2 regions of the Achromobacter deleyi genome follow, and region 2 is predicted to be linked to the other one. Evidence: riboswitches for the same ligand, from Rfam matches in the RefSeq annotation. Region 2 holds a riboswitch; the other holds the start of a gene.

Region 1 (15,523 bases), 1.6 Mb from region 2:
GAATTTCCATGCGTTGGCTTCTGGCAATGATCAAGCACGAGACGAACACCTTCTCGCCCGTGCCCACCCCGCTCGCGCGTTTCTTCCGCGGCAACCCTGAAATCCTGGCCGGCGAACGCGCCATCCGGGCCTACGAAAACACCGACAGCGGCCTGGGCGGCTATATCGAGGTGGCGCGCCGGGTCGGCGCCGAGATCGTGGTGCCGGTGGCGGCCGAGTCCTGGCCCAGCGGCCCGACCAGCGCCGAGACCCACGAGCTGCTGTGCAAGCTGGTGCTGGACGAGGTCCGCAAGGGCGGCTACGACGCCATCCTGCTGGACCTGCACGGCGCCATGGTGGCCGAGGGGATGGAAGACGCCGAGGGCGACCTGCTGCGGCGCCTGCGCGAGATCGATCCCGAGACGCCGGTGGCCGTGACGCTCGACATGCACGCCAACATCTACGCCGACATCGTCGACCACGCCACCGTCATCAGCGGCTTCCACACCTATCCGCACGTGGACATCCGCGAGGCCGGCGTGCGCGCCGCCAACGTCATCGTGCGTACGCTGCAAGGCGAGATCAAGCCGGTCATGACCTGGGCCGGCAAGCCCATGCTGCCGCACGTCATGTGCCAGGGCACCCACGCCGAGCCCAACAAATCGCTGCAGGAACGCTGCCGCCAGCTGGAGGCCGAAGGCGTGCTGGCGGCGTCGGTGTTCGTCGGTTTCCCGCACGCCGACATCCGCGAGGCCGGCCTGAGCGCGGTGGTCTGTACGGACGCCAACCTGGCCCAGGCGGAGCAATACCGCGACGAACTGCTGGAGCGCGCCTGGAACGACCGCGCCAAGTGGGTGTTCCATCCCGAGCCGCTGGCCCCCACCATCGCCCGCGCCAAGGCCATCGAGCAAGGCCCGGTGGTGCTGCTGGACCACTTCGACAACACCGGCTCCGGCGGCACCATGGACACCACCGCGGTGCTGGCCGAGGTCCTGCGCCAGGAACTGGACAACGTGGTGTTCTACGCCATCTGTGATCCGCAGGCGGCGCGCGAGGCCGCCACGGCCGGCGTCGGCAGCGTCGTCACCCTGCCGCTGGGCGGCAAGGTCGCCATGCCCGCCATCAAGCAGGCCAGCGAGCCGCTGACCGTGACCGGGCGGGTCAAGCTGGTGTTCGACGGCGTCTACCTGAACCGCGGCCCCATGTACCGCGGGGTACGCAACGACACCGGCCTGACCGTGGTGATCGACACCGGACGGGTCGAGATCGTGGTGGTGTCGCGCCACCAGGAGCCGTTCGACATCAATTGCCTGCTGTCGGCCGGGATCGACCCGCTGCAAAAGCGCTACGTGGTGCTCAAGAGCCGCGTCCACTGGCGCGCGGGCTTCTCGGCCATGGCCACCGAGATCATCGAATGCACCGGCGTGGGCGTCACCACCTCCGACTACGCCCAGCTCGACTTCCAGCACGTGCGGCGGCCGATCTACCCGCTCGACCCGCTCTGAAAACCGGTTTTGTCGACAATATGGCCGGCGCCCGAGGGCGCCGGCTTTCATTTTGAAATCTTCGGTAACCGCGCGCACTGCAACGTGCCGTTGCGCCTCGGTATACTCGCCGCGGGTCCTGACAGGCCGATGAACATGTCCGTGCCCCCCGACGCGCCGTCACCGGCGCCGCGCCGCAGGGACAAGACTCGACAATCAACGACAAAGCAAAACGATGAAAAAGAGCGTAGCGATCACCCTAGCCGTGGTCATAGTGGGAGCGGGAAGCTGGGTAGGTGCCACGTGGTACACCGGCAAGCGCATCGAGGAAAGCACCCAGCAGCGCCTGGCCGAGGCCAACGAAAAGCTGGCCAAGCTCACGCCCCTGTTCGGCCTGCGCATCGACCAGATCAAATACGAGCGCGGCCTGTTCTCGACCCAGGCGCGTTACGGCCTGTCGTTCGTCAAGAACGACAAGACCCCGGACGACATGCCCGCCGGCATGATCGAATTCGACACGCGCATCGAGCACGGCCCGTTCCCCAAGAGCGCGCTGGCGCGCGGCGCCATCGCCCCCAAGCTGGCCTTCGTGCACGCCGAGCTGGCCAAGACCGACAACGTCAAGCCGGTGTTCGAGCTGACCAAGGACGTCTCGCCGCTGGTGTCCGACGCCGTGGTCAGCTTCGGCGGCCACACCGCCTCGACCGCCCGCATCGCGCCGGTGAAGGTCGTCCATGACGGCAACTCGGTCGATTTCAGCGGCATGGAAATCACCGGCACCTTCGACCGCGGCCTGCAGGCGATCACCGCCACCGCCAAGACCGACACGCTGGCCGTGGACGGCAGCAAGAGCAGCGACCCGATCAAGATGCTGATGACGGGCCTGACGATGGACGTCGACAGCCGCATGGGCAAGTTCGGCCTGTCGGTCGGCGATTCGGCCATCAAGATCAAGCGCATCGATGTCACCAAGCCTGACGTCGACGTCAAGGTCGCGCTCGACAACTTCGGCTACACCGTCAAGCTGTCCGAAGACGACAAGAACATCAACATCCAGGCCGCCTACCAGACCGGCGAACTGAACGTGAACGACGTGGCGCTGGGCAACGGCCAGGCCGTGATCAAGCTGGCCAAGCTGGACGGCGCCGCGGTCAAGCAGCTGTCGGACACCTACAACCAGCTGATCCGCCAGTACATGGCCGGCACCCGCGACGAAGGCCTGAACGACGAACAGTTCCAGGTGCTGCTGGACAACGCCGGCAAGCTGCTCGCGGGCAATCCGTCGTTCAGCATCGACCCGATCAGCTGGAAGACCGGCAAGGGCGAAAGCAAGCTGACCGTCCAGCTGGACCTGGCCAACCCGCCCGACGTCAAGAACCTGACGCCGCAGGAAATCGTGGTCAAGGCCATCAAGCAGATCGACGCCACCCTGATCATCTCCAAGCCGATGGTGCAGGACCTGATGGTGCAGTACGCCATCAAGAAGGACGGCATGGCCGCCGACAAGGCCGCCGCCGAAGCCGCCGACAACGTGCGCAGCATGTCGGGCATGGCCGAGATGTTCAACGTCGGCAAGAACGACGGCGACAACATCGTCGGCAAGTTCCACTTCGCCGACGGCATGGGCGACCTGAACGGCAAGAAGATCCCGGCCGACGAACTGTTCTCGGGCCTGCTCGGCGCGACCGGCATGAACAGCGCGATGGACGACGACGAAGACGAAGCGGAGCCGGCCGCCGGCGCCACCGCCATGGACGACGACATGGCCGCCACCAGCAACGCCGACGTGGTCAATGAATTCGACGTCGACGCGGTCGCCCACATGCTCGAAGACATGGGCTACAACACGCGCAAAACCGACGGCGACGAAGGGCCGGTCCTGATCCTGGATGCCAGCAGTACCGGCGCCACCGACCTGCGCCTGGAATTCCTGTGCAACGACTTCTCCGAGAAGTGCTACGACCTGGTGGCCACCGCGACCTACGCCAGCAAGAAGCCGGCCACGCTCAAGGCCATCAACGCCTGGAACCAGGAATACCGCTGGACCCGCGCCTACCTGGACGACAAGAACCAGGCCGTGCTGCAGATGGACATGAACGCCGAAGGCGGCATTGGCAAGAAGAACCTCCAGATCCTGCTGAACACCTACTTCAGCATCACCGAGGACTTCGCCAACACCGTCACGGCGGCGCCGGCCAAGAAGTAAGGCGGCCGCGCAAAAAACAAAACCCCCATCTTGCGATGGGGGTTTTTTTTGCCTGTCGCCAGGCGGGCCTCGAGGGTGCGCCCCGTGGGGCGAACCCTCATGCGGCATCAGGCGTAGGCTTCGATCGGCAGGCAGGCGCACACCAGGTTGCGGTCGCCGTAGGCGTTGTCCACGCGCGCCACCGGCGGCCAGTACTTGGCATCGCGCAACGACGCCACCGGGTACGCGGCCTGCTGGCGCGGGTAGTCGTGCAGCCATTCCTCGGCCAGCAGCATCTGCGCGGTGTGCGGCGCGTTCTTCAGGACGTTGTCCTCGCGATCGCGTTCGCCGCGCTCGACCTGGGCGATTTCCTCGCGGATCGAGATCATCGCCTCGATGAAGCGGTCCAGCTCGGCCACGCCTTCGGATTCGGTCGGCTCGACCATCAGCGTGCCGGCCACCGGGAAGCTCATGGTGGGGGCATGGAAGCCGTAATCCATCAGGCGCTTGGCGATGTCCTCGGCGCTGATGCCGCTGGTGTCCTTGAGCGGACGCACGTCCAGGATGCACTCGTGCGCCACGCGGCCGTTACGGCCCGCGTACAGCACCGGGTAGTGGTCGCGCAGGCGGGTGGCGATGTAGTTGGCGTTCAGGATCGCGACTTCGGTGGCGCGGCGCAGGCCGTCGGCGCCCATCAGCGCGATGTACACGAACGGAATCGGCAGGATGCCGGCCGAGCCGAACGGTGCGGCCGAGACCGGGCCCACCTTGGCTTCGCCGGGCAGCTTGCCCTGTTCGTTGACCACGCCCGGCAGGTACGGCGCCAGGTGCGCGCGCACCGCGACCGGACCGACGCCCGGGCCGCCGCCGCCGTGCGGGATGCAGAAGGTCTTGTGCAGGTTCAGGTGCGACACGTCCGAGCCGAACTTGCCCGGCTTGGCCACGCCGACCATGGCGTTCATGTTGGCGCCGTCCAGGTACACCTGGCCGCCGGCCTGGTGCACCAGGTCGCAGATCTCGGTCACGGCTTCCTCGAACACGCCGTGCGTGGACGGGTAGGTGATCATCAGCGCGGCCAGCTTGTCGCCGACCTGTTCGATCTTGGCGCGCAGGTCGACCAGGTCGACGTTGCCGTTGGCGTCGGACGCCACCACCACCACTTCCATGCCGGCCAGCTGCGCCGACGCGGGGTTGGTGCCGTGGGCCGACGACGGGATCAGGCAGATGTTGCGCTGGTGCTGGCCGTTGGCCTGGTGGTAGCCGCGGATCGCCAGCAGGCCGGCGTATTCGCCCTGCGCGCCCGAGTTGGGCTGCAGGCTGATGTTGTCGTAGCCGGTGATTTCGCACAGCGCGGCCGACAGGCGCGTGATCAGTTCGTCGTAGCCCTTGCTCTGCGAGGCGGGCGCGAACGGGTGCACCAGCGCGAACTCGGGCCAGGTGATGGGGATCATCTCGGCCGTGGCGTTCAGCTTCATGGTGCACGAACCCAGCGGGATCATGGTGCGGTCCAGCGCCAGGTCCTTGTCGGCCAGCTTGCGCAGGTAGCGCAGCATGTCGGTCTCGGACTGCACGCTGGAGAACACCGGATGCTTGAGGATGGCGCTTTCGCGCGCCACGGCGGCGGGAATGCCGCCGGCGGCGGCGGCGTCCAGCGCGTCGACGTCCAGTTCGACGTCATCGTGCTCCAGGCCGGCGGCGAACACGTTCACCAGGGCCTGCAGGTCGGCGGCGGTGACGGTCTCGTCCAGCGACACGGCCAGGCGGGCGCCGTCGACGCGGCGCAGGTTGACGTGCTCGCACTCGGCGGCCGTCAGGATGGCCGGGGTGGCCGGGCCGGTTTCCAGCAGCAGCGTGTCGAAGAAGGTGTCGTTGGCGACCTTGATGCCCAGCTTGCCGAGTTCGGCGCGCAGGATGGCGGTGTAGCGCTGCACGCGCTCGGCGATGCGGCGGATGCCGGCCGGGCCGTGCCAGACGGCGTACATGCCGGCCATCACGGCCAGCAGCACTTGCGCGGTGCAGATGTTCGAGGTGGCCTTCTCGCGGCGGATGTGCTGTTCGCGCGTCTGCAGGGCCAGGCGCATCGCCGGGTTGCCCTGGGCGTCCTTGGACACGCCGACCAGGCGGCCGGCCATGTTGCGCTTGAAGGCGTCCTTGCAGGCCATGAAGCCGGCGTGCGGGCCGCCGAAACCGAACGGCACGCCGAAGCGCTGGGCCGAACCGATGGCGATGTCCGCGCCCCACTCGCCCGGCGCGGCCAGCAGCGCCAGCGCCAGCAGGTCGGTGGCGACGGCCACCACCGCGCCTTGCGCGTGGGCGGCCTCGGCCAGCTTGCGGTAGTCGGCCACCGAGCCGGTGCTGTGCGGGTACTGCAGCAGCACGCCGAAGCACTCCGGCAGGCCTTCGGCCTCGTCGCCGATGGCGATCTCGATGTCCAGGCCCTCGGCGCGCGTGCGCACGACTTCGATGGTCTGCGGATGCACGTGGCGCGAGATGAAGAACACCGGGCTCTGCGACTTGGCGCCGCGGCGCGCCAGCGTCATGGCTTCGGCGGCGGCGGTGCTTTCATCGAGCAGCGAGGCGTTGGAGATGTCCAGCCCGGTCAGGTCGGCGACCATGGTCTGGTAGTTCAGCAGGGCCTCCAGGCGGCCCTGCGAGATCTCGGGCTGGTACGGCGTGTAGGCCGTGTACCAGGCGGGATTCTCGAGAATGTTGCGCAACACCACGTTGGGCGTCTGCGTGCCGTAGTACCCCTGGCCGATGTAGTTGCGGAAGACCTTGTTGCGGCCGGCGATCTGCTTCAGCTCGGCCAGCACGTCGGCTTCGCTGCGCGACGGCGGCAGCGCCAGCGGCGCCTGGCTGCGGATCTTGGGCGGCACGACTTCTTCGATCAGGGCGTCCAGGCTGGGGCTGCCGATCGCGGCGAGCATGGCGGCCTGGTCGGCGTCGGAGGGGCCGATGTGGCGGGGAATGAAGTCGGTGTGGGTGTCTAGGGCGCGCGACATGGGGGGATCTCGAGATGGCGGTGTCGTCGGAGGGACGGACGGTGATGCATGGACGGGCGGCGGCGCCAGCGCCGCGCCCGCCCTGACGGGCTTAGCCGTTGGCGACGGCTTCGTAGCCGGCCGCGTCCAGCAGCTTGTCGGCATCGGCGGCGTTGACCGGCTTGATCTTGAAGATCCAGGCGGTGAAGGCCGATTCGTTGATCAGGTTGGGGTTGCTTTCCAGCTCGTCGTTGAAGGCAACGATTTCGCCGGCCACGGGCGCGTAGATGTCGGAGGCGGCCTTGACCGACTCGACCACGCCGGCGGTCTCGCCCGCGTTCAGCTTGGCGCCGACCTTGACGTCGCCGACGAAGACCAGGTCACCCAGCTGGTCCTGGGCGGTATCGGTGATGCCGACGACGAACACGTCGCCTTCGGCTTTGACCCATTCATGGGACTCGGTGTACTTGCGATCGGTGGGCAGACTCATGGGAACTCCTGGGGGATTCGGATAAGGAAATGGTGTTGCGCGCCTCGCGCCGCCGGCCCTGCCCCAAGGGGCCGGCCAGCGCCGCGAAGCTTCGAGTTTACGAGTGTTCGACGGCTTTGCCGTTACGGACAAACGGCAGTTTGCAGACCAGCGCGGGCACCCACTTGCCGCGGATGTCGACCTCGACCGTGTCGCCCGCGGCCACGCCTTGCGGCAGGCGCGCGAAGCCGATCGAGACGCCCAGGGTCGGCGACATGGTGCCGCTGGTGAGCTCGCCCACGCCGTGCGGGGTGCGCACCGCCATGTGGGCGCGCATCACGCCGCGCTCCTGCAGTTTCAGGCCGATGAAGGCGGCGGGCGTGGCGAACTGCTCCAGCGCGTCGCGGCCGATGAAACGGCGCTCGGGGTTTTTCAGGGACACCGTCCAGGTCAGCGCGGCTTCGCCGGGCTGGGTCAGTTCGTCCATGTCCTGGCCGTACAGGTTCATGCCGGCTTCCAGGCGCAGCGTGTCGCGCGCGCCCAGGCCCGCCGGGCGCACGCCCTGGGCCGCCAGGTCGCGCCACAGTTGCACCGCCTCGGTGGCGGGCAGCACGATCTCGAAACCGTCTTCGCCGGTGTAGCCGGTGCGCGCCACCAGGGTGTCGTCGCCGACGCGGGCGGCCACGAACGGGGTCAGCGGCTCGCTGGCGGCCTGCCAGGCCGGACGCGCGGCCCAGACCTTGGCGCGGGCGTTGGGGCCCTGCACGGCGATCATGGCCAAGTCGCGGCGCGGCGTGATGGTGACGTCGAACTTGCCGGCCTGCCTGACGCGCTGCATCCAGGCCATGTCCTTGTCGGCCGTGCCGGCGTTGACCACCACGCGCCATTCATCGGCGGCGAAGAAGTAGACGATCAGGTCGTCGATGACGCCGCCCTGCGGGTTCAGCATGCAGGTGTAGAGCGCCTTGCCGGGCACGGTCAGCTTGGCTACGTCGTTGGCCACCAGGCGCTGCAGGAAGGCGAAGGCGTCGGGGCCGGTGACGTCGGCGTTGAGCATGTGCGACACGTCGAACATGCCGGCGTCCTGGCGCACCGCGTGGTGCTCTTCCAGTTGCGAGCCGTAGGCCAGGGGCATGTCCCAGCCGCCGAAATCGACCATGCGGGCGCCGGAGGCGATGTGTTCGTCGGCCAGCGGGGTGCGTTTGAGGGTTGCGGACATGCGCGGGTACTCCGGAGCGGCAGCGGGGCCAGGGTTACGGAATGCCGCCGGCGGACAGGAAACGCCCGCGCAACGGCTGAATTTTCCGCCCCTCTGTCCTTTTGCCTGAGAGTTGCCCCGCGTGGCGGGTTTGCACCTTCGGCGCCTGGGCTGCGCGCTATGTCCCTATTTGGGCAGCGGCGCCAGGTCTCTCCAGAGTGCTGCTTTGCCGCGTCCGCGCGGTAAAAACCGGGACAGGGCAAACATGCGCGGTATGGGATACCTGAGCGATTCTGGGCGAATTGCGCCTTCGGCGGCGGCCGCGGACGGCCGCTCTCTCCCGCAACATGCGTGACAGCGCCGAAAGCATACCGCGAAACGCAGTTCCGTTGTTGATCCGCGGCCTCGATCCGAGGCCGCGGGCCGGCCCCCGCGAGGCGGCCGCTCAGCCCAGCGCGGTGTCCAGCAGCATCATCAGCACGAAGCCCAGCATCAGCCCGCAGGTGGCGTAGACCTCGTGCCCCTTGCGGTGCGATTCGGGGATGATCTCGTGGCTGATCACGAACAGCATCGCCCCGGCGGCGAAGCCCAGCCCCCACGGCAGCAGCGCCGCCGACCAGCCCACCACCGCCGCGCCCAGCACCGCGCCGACCGGCTCGACCAGGCCCGACAGCATGCCCAGCGCCACCGCGAACGCGCGCTTGTAGCCGGCGGCGATCAGGGCCACCGCCACCACCAGCCCTTCGGGAATGTCCTGGATGGCGATGCCGGTGGCCAACGCCGTGCCGCGCACCGGATCGTTGCCGGCGTAGCCCACGCCGATGGCCAGGCCCTCGGGCAGGTTGTGCAGCGTGATCGCGAAGACGAACAGCCAGGTGCGGCGCAGGCGGTGCGCCTCGATGCCCTCGCGGCCCTTGATGAAATGTTCGTGCGGCAACAGCCGGTCCATCAGCAGCAGCACCGCCGCGCCCAGCAGGATGGCGGCGCCCACCGTCAGGCCCGCGCCCCAAGGGCCGGCGCCCTGGGCCTCGGCCGCCGTGATGCCCGGCGCCACCAGCGAAAAGGCGCTGGCCGCCAGCATCACGCCGGCGCCGAAGCCGAACATGCTGTCCTGCATCTTCTGCGGGATGGTGCGCGCGAACAGCACCGGCAGCGTGCCGGCCGCGGTGGCGCCGGCCGCCACCATGCCGCCCAGCAGCGCGTCGGCCACGTGCGGCGCATTGGCATCGAAATAGACCCACGCCTGGTGCAGGCCCAGGCAGGCGACCAGCACCGCCAGCGTCCACACGCTGACGCTGGTGGCCGCGGGCCGGATGCGATGACGGCTGAAGGTGTTCATGGACTGCTGGCCTCCGCGCAACCCGGAATCAGCCCACGGCGGCGGCGTAACGGCGCGCCACCTCGGACCAGTCGATCACGTTGTAGAAGGCGCCGATGTATTCCGGCCGGCGGTTCTGGTACTTCAGATAATAGGCGTGTTCCCACACATCCAGCCCCAGGATCGGCGTATTGCCCTGCATCAGCGGGCTGTCCTGGTTGGCGCTGCTTTCCACCACCAGCTTGCCGGCCGGCGTCACGCTGAGCCAGGCCCAGCCGCTGCCGAAGCGCGTCAGCGCCGCCTTGGTGAAGGCTTCGCGGAAGGCCGCGTGGCCGCCCAGTTCGGCGTCGATGGCGCGGGCCAGCGCGCCATCGGGCTCGCCGCCGCCCTGCGGCGACATCACCGACCAGAACAGGCTGTGGTTGGCGTGGCCGCCACCGTTGTTGCGCACCGCGCCGCGGATGGCCTCGGGCAGTTGGTCAATGCGCGCCACCAGGGCGTCGACCGGCTCGTCGGTGGCGATGCCGGCGCCGTCCAGCGCGGCGTTCAGGTTGTTGACGTAGGTCTGGTGGTGCTTGCTGTGGTGGATTTCCATCGTCAGCGCGTCGATGTTGGGTTCGAGCGCGTCGTAGGCGTAAGGCAGGGGCGGCAAGGTGTAGGCCAAGGCGGTCTCCGTCGGGCGACGCTGCCGGTGATGACAAGCGTCTGATTTTTAGAAATACAAATGATAGGTATTTTTATTTGATATCACAACGATAACGTTGCAATGCCTGTCATGTGGACAGGCTATCGCCCGCGCAGCAAGGGTCGTGCCCGCCTACAGTGCGTTGCCGCAGGCCACGCCCGAGGCCCAGGCCCACTGGAAGTTGTAGCCGCCGAGCCAGCCGGTGACGTCCACGGCCTCGCCGATGAAGTACAGGCCGGGGGTGGTCTTGGCCTGCATCGACTTCTGGTCCAGCCCGCGGGTGTCGACCCCGCCGCGCATGACCTCGGCTTTCTTGTAGCCGGCGGTGCCGCTGGGCACCAGCGTCCATTGGTGGATGTCTTGTGCCAGGGCGCGCAGGGTCTTGTCGGGCGCGTCGGCCAGGCGCAGCGCCGCCAGGCCCGGCTTGCCGCCCTGCTCCGCCAGCTGCAGCCAGCGGTCGGCCAGGCGCTTGGGCCACAGGCCGGCCAGCACCGTGTGCAATTGCTGCCGGTTGCCGGACTTGGCGGCCAGCAGTTCGGCGGCCAGGTCGCGCCCCGGCGCCAGGTCGATGACGATCGGCTCGCCCGGTTTCCAGAAGCTGGAGATCTGCAGGATGGCCGGGCCCGACAGGCCGCGATGGGTGAACAGCAGGTCCTCGAGGAACTCGCCGCGCGCCTTGCCTTGCCCCGTGGCCAGGTTGACCTCGAGCGCCACGCCGGACAGTTCCGACAACGGCTGCCAATGCGCCGGATCGAAGGTCAGCGGCACCAGCGCCGGCCGCGGCTCGACCACCTTCAGGCCGAACTGGCGCGCCAGCTTCAGGCCGAAGTCGGTGGCGCCCAGTTGCGGGATCGCCATGCCGCCCGTGGCCACCACCAGCTTGGCCGCGCGGATCGCGCCCTGGCTGGTGCGCAGTTCGAAGCCGGCCTCGCCATGGGCCACTTCGGCCACCTGGCAACCCATGCGCCACTGCACGCCGCCGGCGTCGCATTCGGCGCGCAGCATCTCGATGATGGATTCGCTGGAATCGTCGCAGAACAGCTGGCCGCGGTGCTTCTCGTGCCAGGCGATGCGGTGGCGCTTGAGCAGCGCCAGGAAATCCTGCGGCGTGTAGCCCGCCAACGCCGACCGGCAGAAATGCGGATTGTCGGACAGGAAGTTGGCGGGGCCGGCGCCGAGGTTGGTGAAGTTGCAGCGGCCGCCGCCGGAGATGCGGATCTTCTCGGCCAGCCGCTCGGCGTGATCCACCAGCACCACGCGCAGGCCGCGCTGACCGGCGACCGCGGCACACATCATGCCAGCGGCGCCGGCGCCGAGAACGGCGACATCGAACATCAAGACTCCGGACCCGATCAGTCTTCGATCAGGCAGTCAACGTAGTAACGCTTCTCGCCGTCCGGACCCACTTCGTCGGCCAGGCCGTGGATGTAGGTTTCGAAGCCCGGGAAGCGCTCGTTGAACTCACGCGCGAACTGCAGGTACTGGACGATGGTGCGGTTGAAGCGCTCGCCCGGGATCAGCAGCGGGATGCCCGGAGGATACGGCGTCAGCAGCACGCCGGTGACGCGGCCTTCCAGCTGGTCGATGTCGACACGCTCGACCTCGCGGTGCGCCATGCGGGCGAAGGCGTCGGACGGCTTGAGCGCCGGCACCATGTCGCTCAGGTACATCTCGGTGGTCAGGCGGGCCACGTCGCGCTCGCGGTAGGCCTCGTGGATCTGCTGGCACAGGTCGCGCAGGCCCATGCGCTCGTAGCGGCGATGGCCACGGCAGAAGTCCGGCAGGATGCGCCACAGCGGCTGGTTGCGGTCGTAGTCGTCCTTGAACTGCTGCAGCGCGGTCAGCAGCGTGTTCCAGCGGCCCTTGGTGATGCCGATGGTGAACAGGATGAAGAACGAATACAGGCCGGTCTTCTCGACCACGACGCCGTGCTCGGTCAGGTACTTGGAGACCAGCGCGGCGGGGATGCCGGTTTCGCCGAAGCTGCCCGACATGTCCAGCCCCGGCGTGATGACCGTGGCCTTGATCGGGTCCAGCATGTTGAAGCCTTCGGCCAGGTCGCCGAAGCCGTGCCAGTGTTCGTTGGACTCCAGGACCCATTCATTGCGGTTGCCGATGCCTTCGGACACCAGGCGGTTCGGGCCCCAGACCTTGAACCACCAGTCGTTCTTGCCGAACTCGGACTCCACCTTGCGCATGGCGCGGCGGAAGTCCATGGCTTCGCGGATGCTTTCCTCGACCAGCGCGGTGCCGCCCGGGGGCTCCATCATGGCCGCGGCCACGTCGCACGACGCGATGATCGCGTACTGCGGCGAGGTCGACGTGTGCATCAGGTAGGCTTCGTTGAAGACGTTGCGGTCGAGCTTGCGGGTCTCGGACTCCTGCACGATGATCTGCGAGGCCTGCGAGATGCCGGCCAGCAGCTTGTGCGTGGAGTGGGTGGCGAACACCATCGCGTCCTTGCTGCGCGGACGATCCTGGCCGATCGCGTGCATGTCCTGGTAGAACTCGTGGAACGAGGCGTGCGGCAGCCAGGCTTCATCGAAGTGCAGCGTGTCGACATAGCTGCCCAGCTGCTCCTTGATCATCTCGACGTTGTAGATCACGCCGTCGTAGGTGCTCTGCGTCAGCGTCAGGATGCGCGGGTTCTTGTTCACCGCTTCGCGCGCGAACGGGTTGGCCTCGATCTTCTTGCGGATGTTGTCCGGGTGGAACTCTTCCAGCGGGATCGGGCCGATGATGCCCAGGTGGTTGCGCGTCGGGCGCAGGAACACCGGGATCGCGCCCGTCATGGTGATGGCGTGCAGGATCGACTTGTGGCAGTTGCGGTCCACCACCACCACGTCGCCGGCGGCGACGTTGGCGTGCCACACCACCTTGTTCGAGGTCGAGGTGCCGTTGGTCACGAAATAGCAGTGGTCGGCGTGGAAGATGCGCGCCGCGTTCAGTTCCGATTCGGCCACGGGGCCGGTGTGGTCCAGCAGCTGGCCCAGTTCGTCGACGGCGTTGCAGACGTCGGCGCGCAGCATGTTCTCGCCGAAGAACTGGTGGAACATCTGGCCCACCGGGCTCTTCAGGAACGCCACGCCGCCCGAGTGGCCGGGACAGTGCCAGGAATAGGAACCATCCTGCGCGTACTTGACCAGCTCGCGGAAGAACGGCGGCGGCAGGCTGTCGACGTAGCTGCGGGCTTCGCGGATGATGTGGCGCGCCACGAATTCGGGGGTGTCCTCGAACATGTGGATGAAGCCGTGCAGCTCGCGCAGGATGTCGTTCGGAATGTGTTCCGAGGTGCGCGTCTCGCCATACAGGTAGATGGGGATGTCGGCGTTGCGAAAGCGCAGTTCGCCGATGAAGGTGCGCAGGTTCTTGATCGCGCTGGCCACGTCCTCGGGCGAATCCACGTCGAACTCTTCATCGTCGATCGACAGGATGAAGGCGCTGGCACGGCTCTGCTGCTGGGCGAACGAACTCAGGTCGCCGTAACTGGTCACCCCGATCACCTCGACGCCCTCGGCCTCGATCGCCGAAGACAAAGCACGGATACCCAGACCGGACGCGTTCTCGGAACGGTAGTCCTCGTCGATGATGAAGATGGGGAAGCGGAATTTCATGCAGGCGCTCCTGGGGGCAAGGCGAATCGGACCGTGTTGGCGGACGCGAGTGTACTTCTAGTGAAAAACCGTCTGATGACAGGCGGGCGCGAGGTCCCCGCCGGCGGCGGGAATGGCCGAATTGTAGGGCCGTTTTTCTCCAGACCCTATGGTTTTCCCGAAGACCGTTGCAACGAGTCCGCGAGCGGCCCCCGCGGGGCGGCCGGGATAACGCCGGCCAGGCCCCCGCGCGAGGCGCGCGGACCTACCTCAGGGTGCGGGCCTCGCCCGCGTCCAGGGCCGCGATGAAGCGGTCGAAGTACGGCGGGATGGCCTCGGCGGCGCCGTAGCGGATGCGCCGCTCGACCTTGGCGATGGCGCCGAAGCAGACCTCGGCGTCGGGCTCGCCGCAGACCAGCACCACCGGGTCCTCGTCGTCGCAGACCTCGTACAGGCCGCCATGGGCGCGCCGGGCCACCTCGTAGAGGTAGGCGGCGGCGCCGACGGTCTGCATGGGAGTCAGGGGCAATGTGCCCACATGCGCGGCTTCGAGCGCATCTTCCAGCGCATGGACGCTCGACGGTGTGTAGTCGAGCCCGGCTCCGGCGGAACCGGCGGCCTGGACGAAATCCTCGGCGGCGTGAGCCACGCGGGCCACGAACTCTTCCTGGACCTCGTCGCGCTCGGCCTCATGGTTTATCTTGAGGAAACCGAACATCATTGGCTCCTTTGTGAAAACCGCAAGCGGCGTTGCCCCATTATAGGCAGCCCGCACGCCTATACTGGCCCGTCAGCACCCTGACCGTACCCTATTCCCAACACTGCCCCGTCCCGTGAATTCCGCATCCGGCCTGCTTGTCCGACGTCTGATCCCCCAGGATGCCCAGGGGCTGCGCCAGTTGCGCCTGGATGCCCTGCGCGAGACCCCGGAAGCGTTCGGATCGAGTTACGAAGAGGAACACACGCTGACACTGGAAGACATCCGCGACTGGATCGCCCCGGCGGACGACAGCGCGATGTTCGGCGTGTTCTCGGCAGCGGCGCTGGCCGGCATCATCGGCGTCAGCCGCCAGCGCAAGCTGAAGATGCGCCACAAGGCGCACATCTGGAGCGTCTACGTGGCGCCCGGCTGGCGCGGCCGGGGGCTGGCCCGCCAGTTGATGCGGGCGGCCATCGAGCACGCCGGCGCCATGCGCGGGGTGCGCACGGTGCAGCTGAGCGTCACCGCCAACAACGCGGCGGCGCGGCAGCTGTACGCCAGCCTCGGCTTCGAGGAATACGGCCTCGAACGCGAGGCCCTGTGCGTCAACGGCGAGCTGTACGACGAGGTGCTGATGGCGCTGGCGCTGCCCGGCCGCTAGGGGCGGTTTGCACTGACGGAACCTCACTCCGGCGTCGGACGGCGCCGGTATCAGGTCGCGCCGGCGCGGCGCCGCGAACCGTAGGCCCAGACCTGGTTGCGGCCGCCGTCCTTGGCCTTGTACAGCGCCTGGTCGGCCGCCTTGATGACCGCGTCCGGCGCGCGCAACGCCTCGCCGCGCTCGGCCACCCCGATGCTGACCGTGACCCGCAGCGGCCGGGTATTGCGGCCGCGACCGCCGCGGCGGCGCAAGCCCACCTGGTCCGCCTTG
Region 2 (15,523 bases):
CTACCGCGAGACGCAGAAGGCCACCGCGCTGGCCGAGATCCGCCGCACCGGCGAATGGATGCGCGCCGCGCTCAACGCCCCCGACCATCCGCCCGGCGACGTGCCGGACATCGACGCCACGCCCAAGGCGCGAGGCGTCTACGGCGAGATCGAGCGCGGCGTCAAGCTCATCCTCGGACAACGCGTGGCGCAGTACCGCGCCTACATGAAGGAACTGGACGAGGTGCGGCTGTCCGACCTCTTCATCCCCAACCGGCTGGCGCGCGACCGTGGCCTGGTGGAAAGCCGGCTGATCCTGGAACAGTCGCAACGCGTGGTGCGCAAGTACAGCCAGCAGAACCAGCGGCTGCTGGCCGACGTGCCCGTCACCATCCGTTCGCTCGACCTGAGCGATCAGCAGAAGGACCGCATGGTCGAAGGCGCGATCAGGGCGCGCCCGCAGCAGAGAGCGACGCTGGCCCGCAACTGGGACCTGGAGCGCCAGACCCTGGACGAGTTCGAGAAGATGATCAATCTGCTCGACGACAACCGCCGCTCGTGGCGCGTGGAGCACAACGAGATCGTGTTCGACCGCGACAGCCTGCTGAACCGCTTCCGCGCGCACCAGTTGGCGGTGCGCCAGCTGACCGAAGAACGCGCGCGGCTGGAGTCGCAGCAGTTCGACAGCCTGACCTCGGTGCTGCGCTGACGCGGGTCGTCGGCGCCCGGCGCGAAGGCGAGCCGGGCGCGATCACGCGTCAGTTCGCTGCCTGATCCAGCCCCTGCTTGAGATCGGCCAGGATGTCGGCGGCGGTTTCCAGCCCGACCGACAAGCGCAGCAGCCCTTCCGACAGGCCGTATTTCTCGCGGTCTTCGGCGGTGTAGCTGGCGTGCGTCATGGTGGCCGGATGCTGGATCAGTGTTTCCGGATCGCCCAGGCTGACGGCGATGCGCGCCAGCTTCAGGCTGTTCAGCAACCGCCGGCCCGCCGCCAGCCCGCCCTTCAACTCGAACGCCACCAGCCCGCCGCCGGCCGCCTGCTGGCGTTGCGCGATCTCGGCGCCGGCGGTGCCCGCCAGGCCCGGGTAGAACACGTCGGCCACCGCGGCGTGCTCGCGCAGGAACTTCGCCACCTTCAGCGCCGATTCGCTGTGGCGTTCGACCCGCAGTTCCAGCGTCTTCAGGCCGCGCAGCACCAGGAAGGCGGTGAACGGCGACAGCGTCGCGCCGGTGAAGTAGCGCAGGCCCTGCAGGCGGATCGCATCGATGTGCTGCTTGCGGCCGACCACCGCGCCGGCCAACAGGTCGCCGTGGCCGCCCAGGTACTTGGTGGCCGAATGCAGCACGATGTCGGCGCCATGCTGCAATGGCCGTTGCAGCACCGGCGTGGCGAAGGTGTTGTCGACGATCGTCAGCAGGCCCTTGCCGCGTGCGATGGCCGAGATGGCGGCGATGTCGACCAGCCGCAGGTTGGGGTTGGCCGGCGTCTCGAAGTAGACGGCGCGGGTCTTGGGGCCGATGGCGGCGGCCACCGTCTCCGGCCGCGTGAAATCGGCGAACACGGCATTGATGCCCAGGCGCGGCAGGCCCTGCGCGAACAGCGTGAAGGCGGTGCCGTAGACGATCTGGTCGACCACGATCTCGTCGCCGCTTTGCAGCAGCGACAGCAGCGTGGCCGAGATCGCCGCCATGCCGGAGGCCGTGACCACGCCAGCCTCGGCCCCTTCGAGCGAGGCCAGCCGTTCTTCCAGCAACGCCTGGGTCGGGTTGCGGGTGCGGCCATAGACGTAGCCCGACTGTTCGCCCAGGCGGATGCGGTCGAAGGCCTCGATGCTGTCCTGGGTGTAGGTGGACGTCAGGTAGAGCGGCGGCGACAGCGCGCCCTGCTCGTCCAGCGGGTCGTAGCCCAGGTGGATGGCGCGGGTGGCGAAGCCGTGGTGTTGCGAGTCGGACATGGGAAATCTCCAGGAATCGGTTCAGGCGGGTGGACAGCGCCCGCCGTCAACGCTTGTGGTCGGCGCGGCGCGAGAGCCATTCGCCGGTGAATTGCACGATCGAGACCAGCGCGATCAGGATCACGATCACTTCGAACATCACGCGGGTTTCATAGCGTTCGTAGCCGTAGCGGATGGCCAGGTCGCCCAGGCCGCCGGCCCCCACGGCGCCAGCCATGGCCGAGGCGTTGATCATGGCGATGACGCTGACGGTCATGCCGCCGATGATGCCCGGCAGGGCCTCGGGCAGCAGCACATGGCGCACGATGTGCCAGCGGCGGCAGCCCATGGCGCGGGCGGCTTCCACCAGGCCGTGGTCGACGTCGTTCAGACTGACCTGGGCGATGCGCGCGAAGAACGGCACCAGGTTGGCCGACAGCGGCACGATCGCGGCCCAGGTGCCGAGCGTGGTGCCGACCAGCATGCGCGTGAGCGGCAGCATCGCCACCAGCAGGATGATGAAAGGGATGGCGCGGAACGTGTTCACCGTGATCGACAGCGCCTTGTTCAGGCGCGGCCGCGGATACAGGTTGCCCGGCGCCGTGACGGTCAGCACCACCGCCAGCGTCAGGCCGGCGGCGATCGCGATGACCGCGGACACGCTCACCATGGCCAGCGTCTGCAGGAACGCCTGCAGGTATTTATCAAGCATCGGCAGCGACATAACCCAGCACCTTGATCTGATCGGCCACCAGCGCGGCGCGCGCGGCCTCTTCCTGTAGAACGGCGGCGGGCACCGACACCAGCAAACTGCCCTGGGCATGGCCGCGCAGGCGGTCCAGCCCGCCATGCAGCAGCGTCGCGCCCGGCCCCAGCGCGGCCAGCGCCTGCAGCGACACCCCTTGCGGCCGGCCCTGGCCGGTGAAGCGCAGCCGCAGCACCGCCACGCCCGGGCGGCCCGCCAGGTCCGGCACCAGCCGCGCCGCCAGGTCGGCCGGCAGGTCGTGCTGCAACGGCCGCAGCAAGGCCTGGGTGGCGTCGGCCCGCGGATTGCCGAAGACGCGCCAGACTTCGCCGTGCTCGACATTGCGCCCGCCATCCAGCACCAGCACCCGGTGGCAGACCTCGCGGATCACCGCCATGTCGTGCGTGATCAGCACCACGGTCAGGCCCAGTTTGCGGTTGATGTCGCGCAGCAGCGCCAGGATCGACTGCGTGGTTTCCGGGTCGAGCGCGGAAGTGGCTTCGTCGCACAGCAGGATTTCCGGGTCATGCACCAGCGCGCGGGCGATGCCCACGCGCTGCTTCTGGCCGCCGGACAGCTTGGACGGATAGGTGTCGGCCTTGTCGCGCAGCCCGACCAGGTCCAGCAGCGCGGCGACCTTGGCGCGCGCCTCGGCCGGCTTGACGCCCGCGACGCGCAGCGGCAAGGCCACGTTCTGCGCCACCGTCTTGGCCGACAGCAGGTTGAAGTGCTGGAAGATCATGCCGATGCGGCGCCGCAGGCCGACCAGCGCGTCCTCGTCCAGGCTGCCGACGTCCACGCCGTCGACCCGCACGTGGCCGGCGCTGGGCCGCTCCAGCATGTTGATCGAGCGCAGCAGGGTCGACTTGCCGGCGCCGCTGCGGCCGATGATGCCGAACACCTCGCCGCGCCCGATGGAAAAGGAGATATCGGCCAGCGCCGTTACCGTGCCCTGCGGGCCCTGGTAGCGTTTCTGCAGTCCGTCGAAAACGATGTGGGCGTCCGGCGCCGCGTCGGCGGCGGGCCGCAGGGCCGGATCCGCCAGGGGGATTTCGTGTTGCATCATGCTGTGTTCCCGAGCGAACTCAGAAGACCGGGATGACCGAGCCTTCGTACTTGCTCAGGATGAACTGGCGCACTTCCTCGGAGTGGTAGGCCTTGACCAGCTCCGGCACCCAGGGCGCGTTCTTGTCTTTCTCGCGCACGGCGATGATGTTGACGTACGGGTTGTTCTCTTTCTTCTCGACCGCGATGCCGTCGCGCGTGGCGATCAGCCCGGCCTGGTAGGCGAAGCTGTTGACGATGGCGGCGGTGTCGACGTCGGGCAGCGAGCGCGCCAGCACCACCGAGGCGCTTTCGACGAAGTCGAGCTTGCGTGGGTTGGCGGTCACGTCGGCCAGCGTGGCGGTGCCCGTGGCCGGGTCGAAGCCGTCCTTGAGCGTGATCAGGCCCTGGTCGCGCAGGATCACCAGCGCGCGGGTCTGGTTGCTGGGATCGTTGGGGATGCCGACCTTGGCGCCCTCGGGCAGGGCCTGCAGCGACTTGTACTTCTTCGAATAGAAGGCAATGGGCGAGATCAGCGTATTGGCGACCGACACCAGCTTGTAGCCGCGCTGCTTGATCTGGTCGTTCAGGAACGGGATGTGCTGGAACGCGTTGGCGTCCAGATCGCCGTTGTTGAGCGCCTCGTTGGGGCTGGCGGTGCCGGTGATGACGACCGGCTCGACGGCCAGGCCGTTCTTCTTGGCGACCTGCGCCACCACTTCCCAGATCTGCTCGTCGACGCCGCCGCGGACGCCGACCTTGAGCGGCTTGGGATCGGCGGAGAAAGCCGGCCCGTGGAACATGGCGGCGGCGGCCAGCACGGCGCCCAGCAGGGCCTTGGCCAACGTGCCCGCGCGGGCGGTGTAAGTACGGGGAGTCATATGGAAATCGCCTCTCAGTCGATACGGTTATGAGCAGACGATTCTAGGGATGGCCCCTGCGCGCGCGAACGAATAGTTGGTTGAGTCGTTATTACAGGGGTGTTTGGATATGGCGCCGGCGCATAAGTGGCGGCGCCCCATGGTCACGCCGCGCCATACCTCAGAACGGCTTGACCACCACCAGCGTCACGATGACCGCCGCGGCGACCACCGTGAGCGGCGCGTACAGGTCGACCAGCGGCGCGCGCTTCGCGCTGCCCTGGGACTGGCGGCGCAAGGCGGCGCTCTGCACGCCCAGCAGGCCCGACAGGACCAGCGCCAGCGCGATCTTGATCCAGATCCAGGTCATCGCGAACCAGCCGAAGGTCACCGCCAGGTGCAGGCCGACCAGCCAGGCCAGCACCATCGCCGGCGTGGTCACGCACAGCGTCCAGCGGCGCAGCGCGCCCAGCATCTTGCGTTCCTTGGGCGCCTCGTCGCTGTCGGGCGGTTGCGACGACAGCAGGAACAGCGACACGAACAGGGAGCCGCCCAGCCATGCGACCACGGCGGCGACATGCAGCATTTTGAGTAATTGGTAGGTCATGCGCGCGATTATCGCCGGACCGGCGCGCCGCGGGGCAGGCATGGGTCCGACAGGTTTGCGCCAGGACAAAGGCCCAGGCCGGCGCCCAGGTTCCGCCTCACGGCGTCTGCCCGGCCGGCGCGCGGGCCGGCGCCGGCACCGCTGTCGCCGTTTCGGTGGCACGCTCGCCCTCTTCCCGCGCCAGGCTGCGGCGGTATTTGCCGCAGCCGGCCGCCAGCAGGCCGATGCAGGCCAGCGTGGCCACGCCGATCAACAGCGACATGGAATGCCCCACCGCCGCCGGGTCGTGGAACAGGCGGTCGGTCAGCAGCGCCACCGCCGTGGTGCCCAGGCCCAGCCCGACCAGGTTGGAGATCAAGAGGAACAGCGCCGACACCTGGGCCCGCAGCTGGTTCGGCGGCAGGATCTGCATGGCCGCGGTCGAAGTCGGCATCGGGAACGAGGCGAAGAACATCGCCGGCAGCAGCAGGCCCACCGACAGCCACAGCCCGTCCACCAGGGTGAAGGCCACGGCCGGCAGCGCCATGCCGATCGCGCCGATGACGCCGGCGCGCAGCGGCGCGTCGCTGTAGCCGCGCCGCGCCAGCCAGTCCATCAACCAGCCGCCGCAGAACACGCCGGCGGTGTTGGCCACCAGCACCACCGTGCCCAGCATGTAGCCCGCCTCCACCGGCGACATGCCGAACTTGCGCATGTAGAAGGCCGGCGTCCAGCCGAGCAGGCAGAACAGGATCATGGCGTAGAACGAGAAGCCCAGGTAGTGGCAGCAGAACGTGCCGCGATGGCGCCCCAGGAAGCGGAACACTTCGCCCGCCGTGGGTTTCTGCACGCGGCCGCTGGCGTCGTGGCGCAGGCCCTTGCGCTGCGGATCGCGCACGGTCAGCAGGATCAGCAGCGCCACCAGCACGCCGGGCAGGCCGACGATGAAGAACGTCACCTGCCACGGCCGCAGTTCGCCCACCCCGGGCACGTGCACGCTGTCCACGCTCTTGAGCAGGTCGATGACGTAGCCGCCGATCAGGAACGCCAGGCCGCCGCCGATGAACGAGCCGATCGAATAGATACCCACCGCGCGGCCGAGCTTGTGGCGCGGAAACATGTCGCTGAGCATCGAATACGTGGCCGGCGACAGCGCGGCCTCGCCGACGCCCACGCCGATGCGCGCCAGGAACATCTGGCCGAAGTTCTTCGACAGGCCGCAGGCGGCCGTCGCCACGCTCCAGAAGGCCACGCCGATGGCGATGATGCGGGGCCGCGAATAGCGGTCCGCCAGCAGCGCGATCGGGATGCCCATGAAGGCGTAGAACAGCGAAAAGGCCAGCCCGTGCAGCAGGCTGAACTGCGTATCCGAGAGCTGCAGATCGCGCTTGATGGGCTCGATCATCAGGGCCAGGATCTGCCTGTCGACGAACGAAAATATGTACGCTAGCATGCAGATCAGGACGACATACCACTCGTAGGCATAGCGCTTTTGCGCCGCGTCGTTTCCGGTATCGCCCGTCATGTTTTTCCCTTGTATCGCAGCGGGATCGCGCCATCCGCGTCAGGGCGGCGGCGTCCCGCTGTCTGGTTCGCCATTTCGATGGCTGCATCTGTTGTAGGCCTTTGCGCCGGCCGGCTCTATACCGGGCGCGCAACGGCTATTCCCGGGGCGCAGGAAAGCATGTTCCACGATACCTATCCGCTGCAACGCCATTGCCTGCTGGATTCGGGCAATGTCTCCGAAATCACCGACCAGGTCAGCCAGCACCTGTGGTCGCACCGCATGTGCGTGGCCCCGGGCGAGCCGCTGCAATCGCGCCTGTACGGCGTGTTCTTCGGCAGCGCCGCGCTGTTCGACCTGCACTACGGCGCCGAGGTCGAGATCGACGCCGGCGACATCGCCCGCTACTACCTGGTGCGCGTCACGCTGCAAGGCGCGGGCGAGGTCACGCTGGGCAAGCGCAGCGCCGCCCTGCGCGAGGGCGGCCTGACCATCTCGTCGCCGTCCGAACGCAGCATCCTGCGCATCGGCCAGGACTGCCGCAGCCTGATCCTGCGCATCGAGCGCGAAGCGCTGGAACGGCAATTGCAGCAGCTGCTGGAGCGCCCCCTGCGGCAGGCGCTGGTGTTCGACCTGGAAGCCGCGCCCGGCTCGCCCGGCCTGGCCGCGGTGCAGGAGACGCTGGACTACCTGTGCCGGCTGTACCGGCATCCGGCCATCGAGGGTGTGACGCAGACGCTGGCGGCGGGCTTTTCCGATTACCTGGCGTCGCTGCTGCTGATGCAGCTGCCGCACAATTACTCCGAGGCCCTGCGCGCCGACCGCCGCCAGCCGTTGCCGCTGCACGTGCGGCGGGCGCGCGACTACATCGAAGACCACATCGACGCCCCCATCGCCCTGCCCGACCTGGCGGCCCATTGCGGCGTCTCGATCCGCACGCTGCAGAACGGCTTCACCCAGTTCCTCAAGCAGAGCCCCAGCGACTACCTGCGCAACCGCCGCCTGGCGCGGGCGCACGCGGCGCTGGCCGAGGCGCGCGACGGCGACAGCGTCACCGACATCCTGCTGCGCTGCGGCGTGACCAGCTTCGGCCACTTCGCCACGCATTACCGCAAGCGCTACGGCTGCCTGCCGTCCGAGACGCTCAGGCAGCGCCGCGCCCGCGCCTGTTGACGCGCGCGGCGACACGCCGCGCGGCCCCTCCCCGCATCGCGGCATGACGGCGCCGCGCCCGCCCGCGCCGATTTCGTTGCCGATTCCGTATGCAACTTGCGCGTGCGGCGCAGCCTCGCCCGCGCGCCGTCGATAGCATCGAAGCTCTCTCGAAGGAGCTTGATTATGCGCATCGGTGTTATTGGAGGCGGCCACGGCTGCTACGCGGCGGCCGCCGACCTGGCGGAAAAGGGACACCAGGTGCGCCTGTGGCGCCGCGACGGCGCGGCCTTCGACGGCCTGCGCCGCGCTGGCGCGCTGGAAGTCACCGACTATCGCGGCACGCGCCGCATCGCGCTGGGCGACGCGCCCGGCCAGATCGCGTTGGCCGCCGACCTGGCCAGCGCCACCGAGGACGCGGCGCTGCTGGTGATTCCGCTGCCGTCGACCACGCACGCCGCGCTGGCGCCCGAACTGGCGCCGCACCTGCGCGGCGGCCAGGTGGTGTTCCTGCCGCCCGGCACCTTCGGCAGCTATCTGTTCGCCCGCGCCCTGAAGGACGCCGGCAACCGCGCCGAGGTCGCCTTCGCCGAGACCGGAACGCTGCCCTATCTGGCGCGCAAGCACGGCGACCGCGTCGTCATCAGCGCCTACGCCACCCGCCTGCCCACCGGCGTTTTTCCCCGCCGTCTGGCCGGCCCCGCGTTCGAGACGCTGGCGCGGGCCTACCCCAGCGTCGAGCCGATCGAGGACGCGCTGTCGGGCGCCCTGATGAACGCCGGCCCGGTGATCCATCCGCCGCTGATCCTGATGAACGCCGGTCCACTCGAACACTTCGAGCGCTGGGACATCCACAACGAAGGCACGCAGCCGTCGATCCGCCGCGTGACCGACGCGCTGGACGCCGAACGCGTCGCCATCCGCGCCGCGCTCGGCTACGCCGCGCCGCACTTTCCGCTGGCCGACCACTACGCCAGCGAGGGCGACGAATGGATGTACGGCCGCGGCGCCCACGGCAAGCTGACCGACAGCGGCGACTGGCGCGAAACCATCGACCTGGGCACGCACCGCTACATGCTGGAAGACACGCGCCTGGGCCTGTCGTTCCTGGTGTCGACCGGCCGCTGGGCCGGCGTGCCCACGCCGGTGGCGCAGGGCCTGCTGAGCGTGGCGTCGGCCGTCGCCGGCCGCGACCTGTACGCCGAGGGCCGCACGCTGGAAGCGCTGGGGCTGGACACGTTGTCGCGCGCCGACATGGCCGCGCTGCTCGCGCAAGGATGCTGACCATGGACCGGACCTTGTGCGTGATCGGCGCCGGCCGCATGGGCATGGGCATCGCCCTGTCGTACCTGCATGCCGGACTGGAGGTCACGCTGATCGACATCAAGCCGCGCGCGCGCGGCGAGCGGGCCGAGACCTTCGCCCGCGTGCTGGGCGGACTGCGGCGCGAACTGGGCACCCTGGTGCGGCTGGGCCTGCTGGACGACGCCCAGGCCGACACCGCGCTGGGCCGCGTGCGCCTGGTGGCGCGCGAGGACGCCGTGGCCGACCTGGCCCGCGCCCGCGTGGTGTTCGAGGCGGTACCCGAACAACTGGACATCAAGCGCGACACCTTCGCCTGGCTCGGCCAGGTCTGCGCGGCGGACAGCGTCATCGCCTCCACCACCTCGACCTTCCTGGTCACCGAGCTGGCCGGCATGGTGCGCGAGCCCGGCCGCTTCCTCAACGCGCACTGGCTCAACCCCGCCTACCTGATCCCGCTGGTGGAGGTGAGCCGCGGCCCGCAGACCTCCGACGCGGCCCTGCAGGCGCTGCTGGCGGTGCTGCGCCTGGCGGCCAAAACGCCGGTGCAATGCGCCCCGGCGGCCGGCTACATCGTGCCGCGCATCCAGGCCCTGGCCATGAACGAGGCCGCCCGCATGGTCGAGGAAGGCGTGGCCAGCGCCGAGGACATCGACACCGCCGTGCGGCTGGGCTTCGGCCTGCGCTTCTCGGTGCTGGGACTGCTGGAATTCATCGACTGGGGCGGCGGCGACATCCTCTACTACGCCTCGCGCTACCTGTCCGGCGCGCTCGATCCGCGCTTCGCGGCCCCGGCCATCATCGAACGCAACATGGAACAGGGGCGCAACGGCCTGCGCGAGGGCCAAGGCTTCTACGACTATGCCGGCGTGGACGTGGAGGCGTACAAGCTGCGGCGGCTGGGCGAGCTGTGCGCGCGGCTGGAGATCATGGGGTTGCTGCCGAAGTTCGATGGCGCCAGGACGGCCGGCGAAGCAGCCGCAACCGTCGGATCATGAAGGCCGGCGGCGGGCGCGGCCTTTACGGCGCCAGCGCCTTGAGCAGGCGCAACGCCAGCCGCACCCGCGCCTCGTTGGGATAGTTGCGGTTGGCCAGGATCACGATGCCGAGCTTGCGCGACGGCACGAACGCCACGTAGGCGCCGAAGCCATTGGTGGCGCCGGTCTTGTTGATCCACACCGCCTGCTGCGGCGCCAGCGGCGGTTGCAGCGCCTGGACCGGCAGGGTTTCGAACGAAACCTTGGCGGAATTGCCGTGCACCAGATCGTCCACCGACACCGGATAGCGGTACTGCTCCCAGATCAGGTCCTGCGTGATCGCGCCCAGCTGGTAATAGCCGGTGTGGGTCTCGGCGATGGCGCGCTGCAGCGTGGCATCGACCGGCGCGGTGCCCAGGTTGATCTCGACGAAGCGCAGCATGTCGCGGGCGCTGGACTTCACGCCGTAGGCCTCGTCGGCCAGCACGCCCGGATTCACGCGCACCGGCGCGTCCTGCTTGTCGTAGCCCTGGGCGTAGTCGGGCATCTTGCGCGGCGGCACTTCCAGGTAGGTGTCGCGCAGGCCCAGCTTGGGAAGCAGCCGCTGCTCCATCGCCACCACGTAGGGCTCGCCCAGCGCGCGCGCCGCCACCACGCCCAGCATGCCGATGCCGGGATTGGCGTAGGTGCGCCGCGTGCCGGGCGCGTATTGCGGCGTCCAGGCCTTCAGGTAGTCCATCAGCTGCGCCATGGTCTGCACCGCGTCCGGCACCTGCAAGGGGAAACCGCCGGCGGTGTGCGTGGCCAGGTTCACCAGCGTCAGCTTGGCGAATTCGCTGCCTTGCAGCTCGGGCACCCACTTGGCCGGGCTGTCGGCCAGCGACAGGCGCCCCGTGGCCTGCGCGTAGGCGGCCAGCGTGACGGTGAAGGTCTTGCTGATCGAGCCCAGCTCGAACAGCGTGTCGCTGGAGACCGCGCGGCGCGGCGCGCGCGAGGCGTCGCCGTAGTTGAAGAAGCGCTGCTCGCCGTCGCGGCTGACGCCGATGGCCATGCCGGCGATGCCGTACTGGCGCATGACGTCGGCCACCGCGGCGTCGACGGCGGCCGTGGCGCGATCGGCCTTGGCGGGTGCGGCAGCCGGCGCCGTGGATGACCTGGCGGCGGGCGCCTGTGCGCCGGCGGCCGGGGAGGCGGCCGGCGTCGCGGCCGGACCGGCCGAGGCGGCGCCGGCCAGCATCAGGCTCAGGGCCAGGGTCAGGGCCAACGCAGGGGTCGTGGACCGCGGGGAAACACGAGGCATTGCCGGAGCGCGCATGCGAGATCGTCCTATCGTTTTCTTGGCCGGCGCGTGCCGGCGGGTCGGCGCCCAGTGTAGAGCCAATCCCGCGCCACCCTGGTATTAACCCTGAGTGCCGCGCGCGACGAATTTTGGCTATTCTCGGTTTCGTCGATTCAAAACCCCGCAGAAGAGTCCCGTCCCCCGTGGCGGGCGCCGACGGAGCAACCGCCCCGGAAACTCTCAGGCAACAGGACTGCGCGGTCTAGACAATCTGGAGAGAGGCGCCTGGCGCCCACCGAAGGGGAACCCGCGCCACCGCGCGCGGGTGAAGCTCTCAGGTACAGAGACAGATGGGGTGCCGCGGCCGTTGGGTCGTGGCCATGCCATCTGGAGCCATCATGCCCCGCATCGCCATCATCGGCGCCGGTATCACCGGCGTCACGTCCGCCTACGCCTTGAGCAAACTGGGCTACGACGTCACCGTCTACGACCGCCAACGCTATCCCGCCATGGAGACCTCCTACGCCAACGGCGGCCAGCTGTCCGCCAGCAACGCCGAAGTCTGGAACAGCGCCGCCACCGTCATGAAGGGCCTGCGCTGGCTCGGCCGCCACAACGCGCCGCTGCTGCTCAACCCGCGGCCGAGCTGGCACAAGTATTCGTGGCTGGCCCAGTTCATGGGGCAGATCCGCAACTACCGCCAGAACACCATCGCCACCACCCGCATGGCGATCGAGGCGCGCGAGCACCTGTACGCCATGGCGGTCGAGGAAGGCATCGACTTCGACCTGCAACGCCGCGGCATCCTGCACATCTATCACGACGCCGCCAGCTTCGAGACCGCGCGCCGCGCCAACGCGCTGCTGCGCGAGGGCGGGCTGGAGCGGCACGCCGTCACGCCGGAGGAAATCCGCGGCATCGAACCGACGCTGAGCACGCCCTGCCACGGCGGCTTCTACACGCCGTCCGACGCCACCGGCGACATCCACAAATTCACCAGCGGCCTGGCGCAGGCGTGCCTGCGGCGCGGCGTGCGTTTCGAACAGGATGCCGACATCCGCGCCATCAGCCGCGACGGCCTGCCCTACGTGCTGGACGTGGCGCGCGAGGACGGCGCGCGGCGCGAACAGCACGAGGCCGACGCCATCGTGGTCTGCGCCGGCGCCGCCAGCCGCCAGTTCGCGCGGCAACTGGGCGACCGCCTGAACATCTACCCGGTCAAGGGCTATTCGATCAGCGTGCACCTGGACGACGCCGCGAGCCAGGCGGCCGCGCCCACCGTGAGCCTGCTGGACGAGGCCGCCAAGATCGTCACCAGCCGCCTGGGCGAGCGCTTCCGCGTGGCCGGCACCGCCGAGTTCAACGGCTTCAACCTGGACATCCGCGCCGAACGCATCCAGCCCCTGGTGGACTGGACCCGCCGCCATTTCCCCGGCGTGCGCACCGCGCGCGTGGTGCCGTGGTGCGGCCTGCGGCCGATGATGCCCGACATGATGCCGCGCGTCGGCCCGGGCAAGCGACCGGGCGTCTTCTACAACACCGGCCACGGACACCTGGGCTGGACGCTGTCGGCGGCGACGGCGCAGATGCTGGCGGCGAGCGTCAGGGAGGCGGTGGCGCTGCCTTGATGTCAGACTGAAGGCTACCTGCAGGCGCTTGGAACGGTCATGAGGCCGTTGTAAGCTCGCGGCTGCCAATGACAAGGCGATGGGCAGCCCCAAACTCGCCCGTCGCATCTTGTCCGCCTGCGATTCACGGACAACTGCCCCCAAGACCTCAACGCAGCGTCACGATAATGCCTGACGATATCCACCTCGAACCCCTGCAAGAGCAAGCCCAAGCGCTCCTTCAAATCCTCTTGCAAGGACAACAGGAAATCGAGGCAGGCCGAACGTCTCCTGCAAAAGCAGTCTTTGCCCGACTGGATGACATGGACGAAAACGACGAGGATTGAACGCTCGTGAACGTCGTCACCGCACCAGGTCCAACGTCCCGGCTTCCTGGCGCAGCCAATCCCGCAACGCCAGCACCCGCGCATCCTCCGCGCTGCCTTGCGGATAGACCAGGTAATAAGCGAAGTCCGGCGCCATGCCGACGTCGATATCGAACAGCCTGACCAGCCGTCCGCGAGCCAGATCGGCCTCGACCATGGCCGGTTCCAGCAGGCCGACGGCGCTGCCGTCCAGCGCCGCCTGCGCCACATGACTGGAATCCGGAAAGGCCAGGCTGCGGCTGGCGTCGACGTCCGCCACGCCGGCCGCCGCCAGCCACATCCGCCAGTCCGGCCAGACCATGCCCTCGGCCACGCAATCGACGTGACACAAGGGATAGTGCGCCAGGTCGCGCGGCGAGGCGATGGCGGGTCCGCTGGCGAGCAAGGCGGGACTGGCGATCGGCGCCAGCGTCGTGGCGAACAGGCGGTCGGCCCGCGTACCCGGGTAGCGGCCCGCGCCGAAGCGGATCGCGGCGTCGATGTCGTCCACCTCGAAATCGCGCACCTGGTCGCTGATGTCGAACGTCAGTTCCAGGCCCGGATGGGCCGCTCGAAAGCGCGCCAGGCGCGGCAATAGCCAATGAGTGGCGAAGCGCGCCTCCAGCGACAGGCGCAGGTGGCCGGCGCCGCGCGCCATGCGCTGGGCGCGGCCGACCGCGCGCCGCAATCCATCGAGCGCGTCGGCGGCGGCTTCCAGCAGGACCGCGCCGGCCGGCGTCAGCTGGATGCTGCGGCTGCTGCGGGTGAACAGCACCAGGCCCAGCTGGTCCTCGATTTCCTTGATCTGATAGCTGACCGCCGCGGGCGTCAGGCCCACCTCGTCCGCGGCGCGGGTGAAGTTGAGCAGCCGCCCCGCGGCCTCGAAAGTCCGCAGGGCGCGCGTGCCGGGCAGCATGCGGGAAGGGTTCATGATCTTCAAGCCGGATTTGATGTTCCGGCGAACATAGCCCGCCGTGCCTGGTGCGGTCAATCCGGCAGCCCTCGCGAAGCTTGAAGATCAGGCGGCCCGCCGGCCGCTGGCGATGACCAGCGCCAGCCCCGCCACGACAAACGCGCCCGCCGCGACCGGAATGCGCGCGGGACCCGCCCCGTTGATGAGCAGCCCGCCGACCAGCGCGCCCAGGCCGATGGCCGCATTGAAGACCGCGACGTTGATCGAGGTGGCGCCATCCGCCCCGCCCTCGATCCGCGCGGCGCCATTGAAGACGGACGTCTGCAACAGCACCGGCAGCGCCCCGTAGGCCGCGCCCCACAGCACCATCATGGCGGCCATGGCCGCGTGGCTGTCGATCGCCAGGTGCATGGCCAGCAGACTGGCGGCCAGCATCGCGGTGACGAGCGCCAGGCTGGCGCGCAGCGCGCGCGCGGCCAATGGCGCAATCGCGAAATTGGCCAGCACGCCGGCCGCGCCATACAGCAACAACATCAGGCTGATGTCGGCCGGCGACTGCCGTGCGACCTGTTCGAGATAGGGCGCGATGTAGGTGTACGCCAGGAAATTGCCGGTGACGATCAGCGCGGTCGCGCCGAACACCGCGAGCAAGGCCCGGCTCCTGAGGATGCCGCGCATCGCGCCGCGTATCGTCGCCCTGGACAGCCGCACCGCGGGCACCGACCACAGCACCACCGCGAACACGCACAGGCTCAGCATCGACAGCGCCGCGAACACCGCGCGCCAACCCTGGTGTTCGCCCAGGATGGTGCCGGCGGGCACGCCCAGCACCGTGGCCAGCGATACCCCGCCAAAGACGATCGAGGTGGCCCGTATCGCGTTGCGGGCGGACACCAGGTGCACGGCAGTCACCACCGCGGTCGACCAGAACACGCCGATGGCGGCGGCCACCAGCACCCGCCCTCCCAGCACTACAGCGTAGCTGGGCGCCAGGTAGGTGACCAGGTTGCCCAGGCAGCAGACCGCCAGCAACAGGGCCATGAGCGCCTTGCGGTTGATGGCCCCGAGCAACCCGGTCAGCGGGGTCGCGGTCAGCGCCACCACGAAGGCAAAGCACGACACCAGGTAGCCGGCCTCGCCCAGCGAGACCTCCAGCCCCGAAGCCATCGCGGGCAGCACGCCGACCGGCATCAGTTCGGTGCTGACGAAAGAAAAGCATCCCAGGCTCAGCGCCAGCACGGCGGCGGCGCTGCGCGCCCTCGACAGCGAGGCGCCG

The links. Region 2 has a riboswitch for glycine ahead of I6I07_RS18230 (D-amino acid dehydrogenase). Riboswitches for the same ligand answer to the same signal wherever they lie in the genome.
Region 1: another riboswitch for glycine. It lies ahead of gcvT (glycine cleavage system aminomethyltransferase GcvT); the one in region 2 lies ahead of I6I07_RS18230 (D-amino acid dehydrogenase).

The regions. Positions count from the first base shown of each region.
Region 1 is NZ_CP065997.1:2,419,895-2,435,417, reverse strand. It holds gene I6I07_RS10965 (M81 family metallopeptidase) at 9-1,484, shown strand; gene I6I07_RS10960 (DUF945 family protein) at 1,699-3,669, shown strand; gene gcvP (aminomethyl-transferring glycine dehydrogenase) at 3,777-6,650, opposite strand; gene gcvH (glycine cleavage system protein GcvH) at 6,742-7,119, opposite strand; gene gcvT (glycine cleavage system aminomethyltransferase GcvT) at 7,217-8,317, opposite strand; glycine riboswitch at 8,401-8,523, opposite strand; glycine riboswitch at 8,557-8,649, opposite strand; gene I6I07_RS10940 (ZIP family metal transporter) at 8,742-9,635, opposite strand; gene I6I07_RS10935 (superoxide dismutase) at 9,664-10,278, opposite strand; gene I6I07_RS10930 (NAD(P)/FAD-dependent oxidoreductase) at 10,432-11,634, opposite strand; gene I6I07_RS10925 (arginine/lysine/ornithine decarboxylase) at 11,652-13,913, opposite strand; gene I6I07_RS10920 (hypothetical protein) at 14,158-14,610, opposite strand; gene I6I07_RS10915 (GNAT family N-acetyltransferase) at 14,726-15,253, shown strand; gene I6I07_RS10910 (sensor domain-containing diguanylate cyclase) at 15,304-15,523, opposite strand, start outside.
Region 2 is NZ_CP065997.1:4,010,956-4,026,478, reverse strand. It holds gene I6I07_RS18285 (hypothetical protein) at 1-688, shown strand, start outside; gene I6I07_RS18280 (trans-sulfuration enzyme family protein) at 738-1,934, opposite strand; gene I6I07_RS18275 (methionine ABC transporter permease) at 1,981-2,637, opposite strand; gene I6I07_RS18270 (methionine ABC transporter ATP-binding protein) at 2,618-3,724, opposite strand; gene I6I07_RS18265 (MetQ/NlpA family ABC transporter substrate-binding protein) at 3,744-4,583, opposite strand; gene I6I07_RS18260 (CopD family protein) at 4,744-5,169, opposite strand; gene I6I07_RS18255 (spinster family MFS transporter) at 5,267-6,673, opposite strand; gene I6I07_RS18250 (helix-turn-helix domain-containing protein) at 6,833-7,825, shown strand; gene I6I07_RS18245 (NAD/NADP-dependent octopine/nopaline dehydrogenase family protein) at 7,991-9,088, shown strand; gene I6I07_RS18240 (3-hydroxybutyryl-CoA dehydrogenase) at 9,091-10,104, shown strand; gene ampC (class C beta-lactamase) at 10,127-11,383, opposite strand; glycine riboswitch at 11,537-11,628, shown strand; glycine riboswitch at 11,630-11,716, shown strand; gene I6I07_RS18230 (D-amino acid dehydrogenase) at 11,761-12,990, shown strand; gene I6I07_RS18225 (LysR substrate-binding domain-containing protein) at 13,333-14,265, opposite strand; gene I6I07_RS18220 (MFS transporter) at 14,353-15,523, opposite strand, start outside.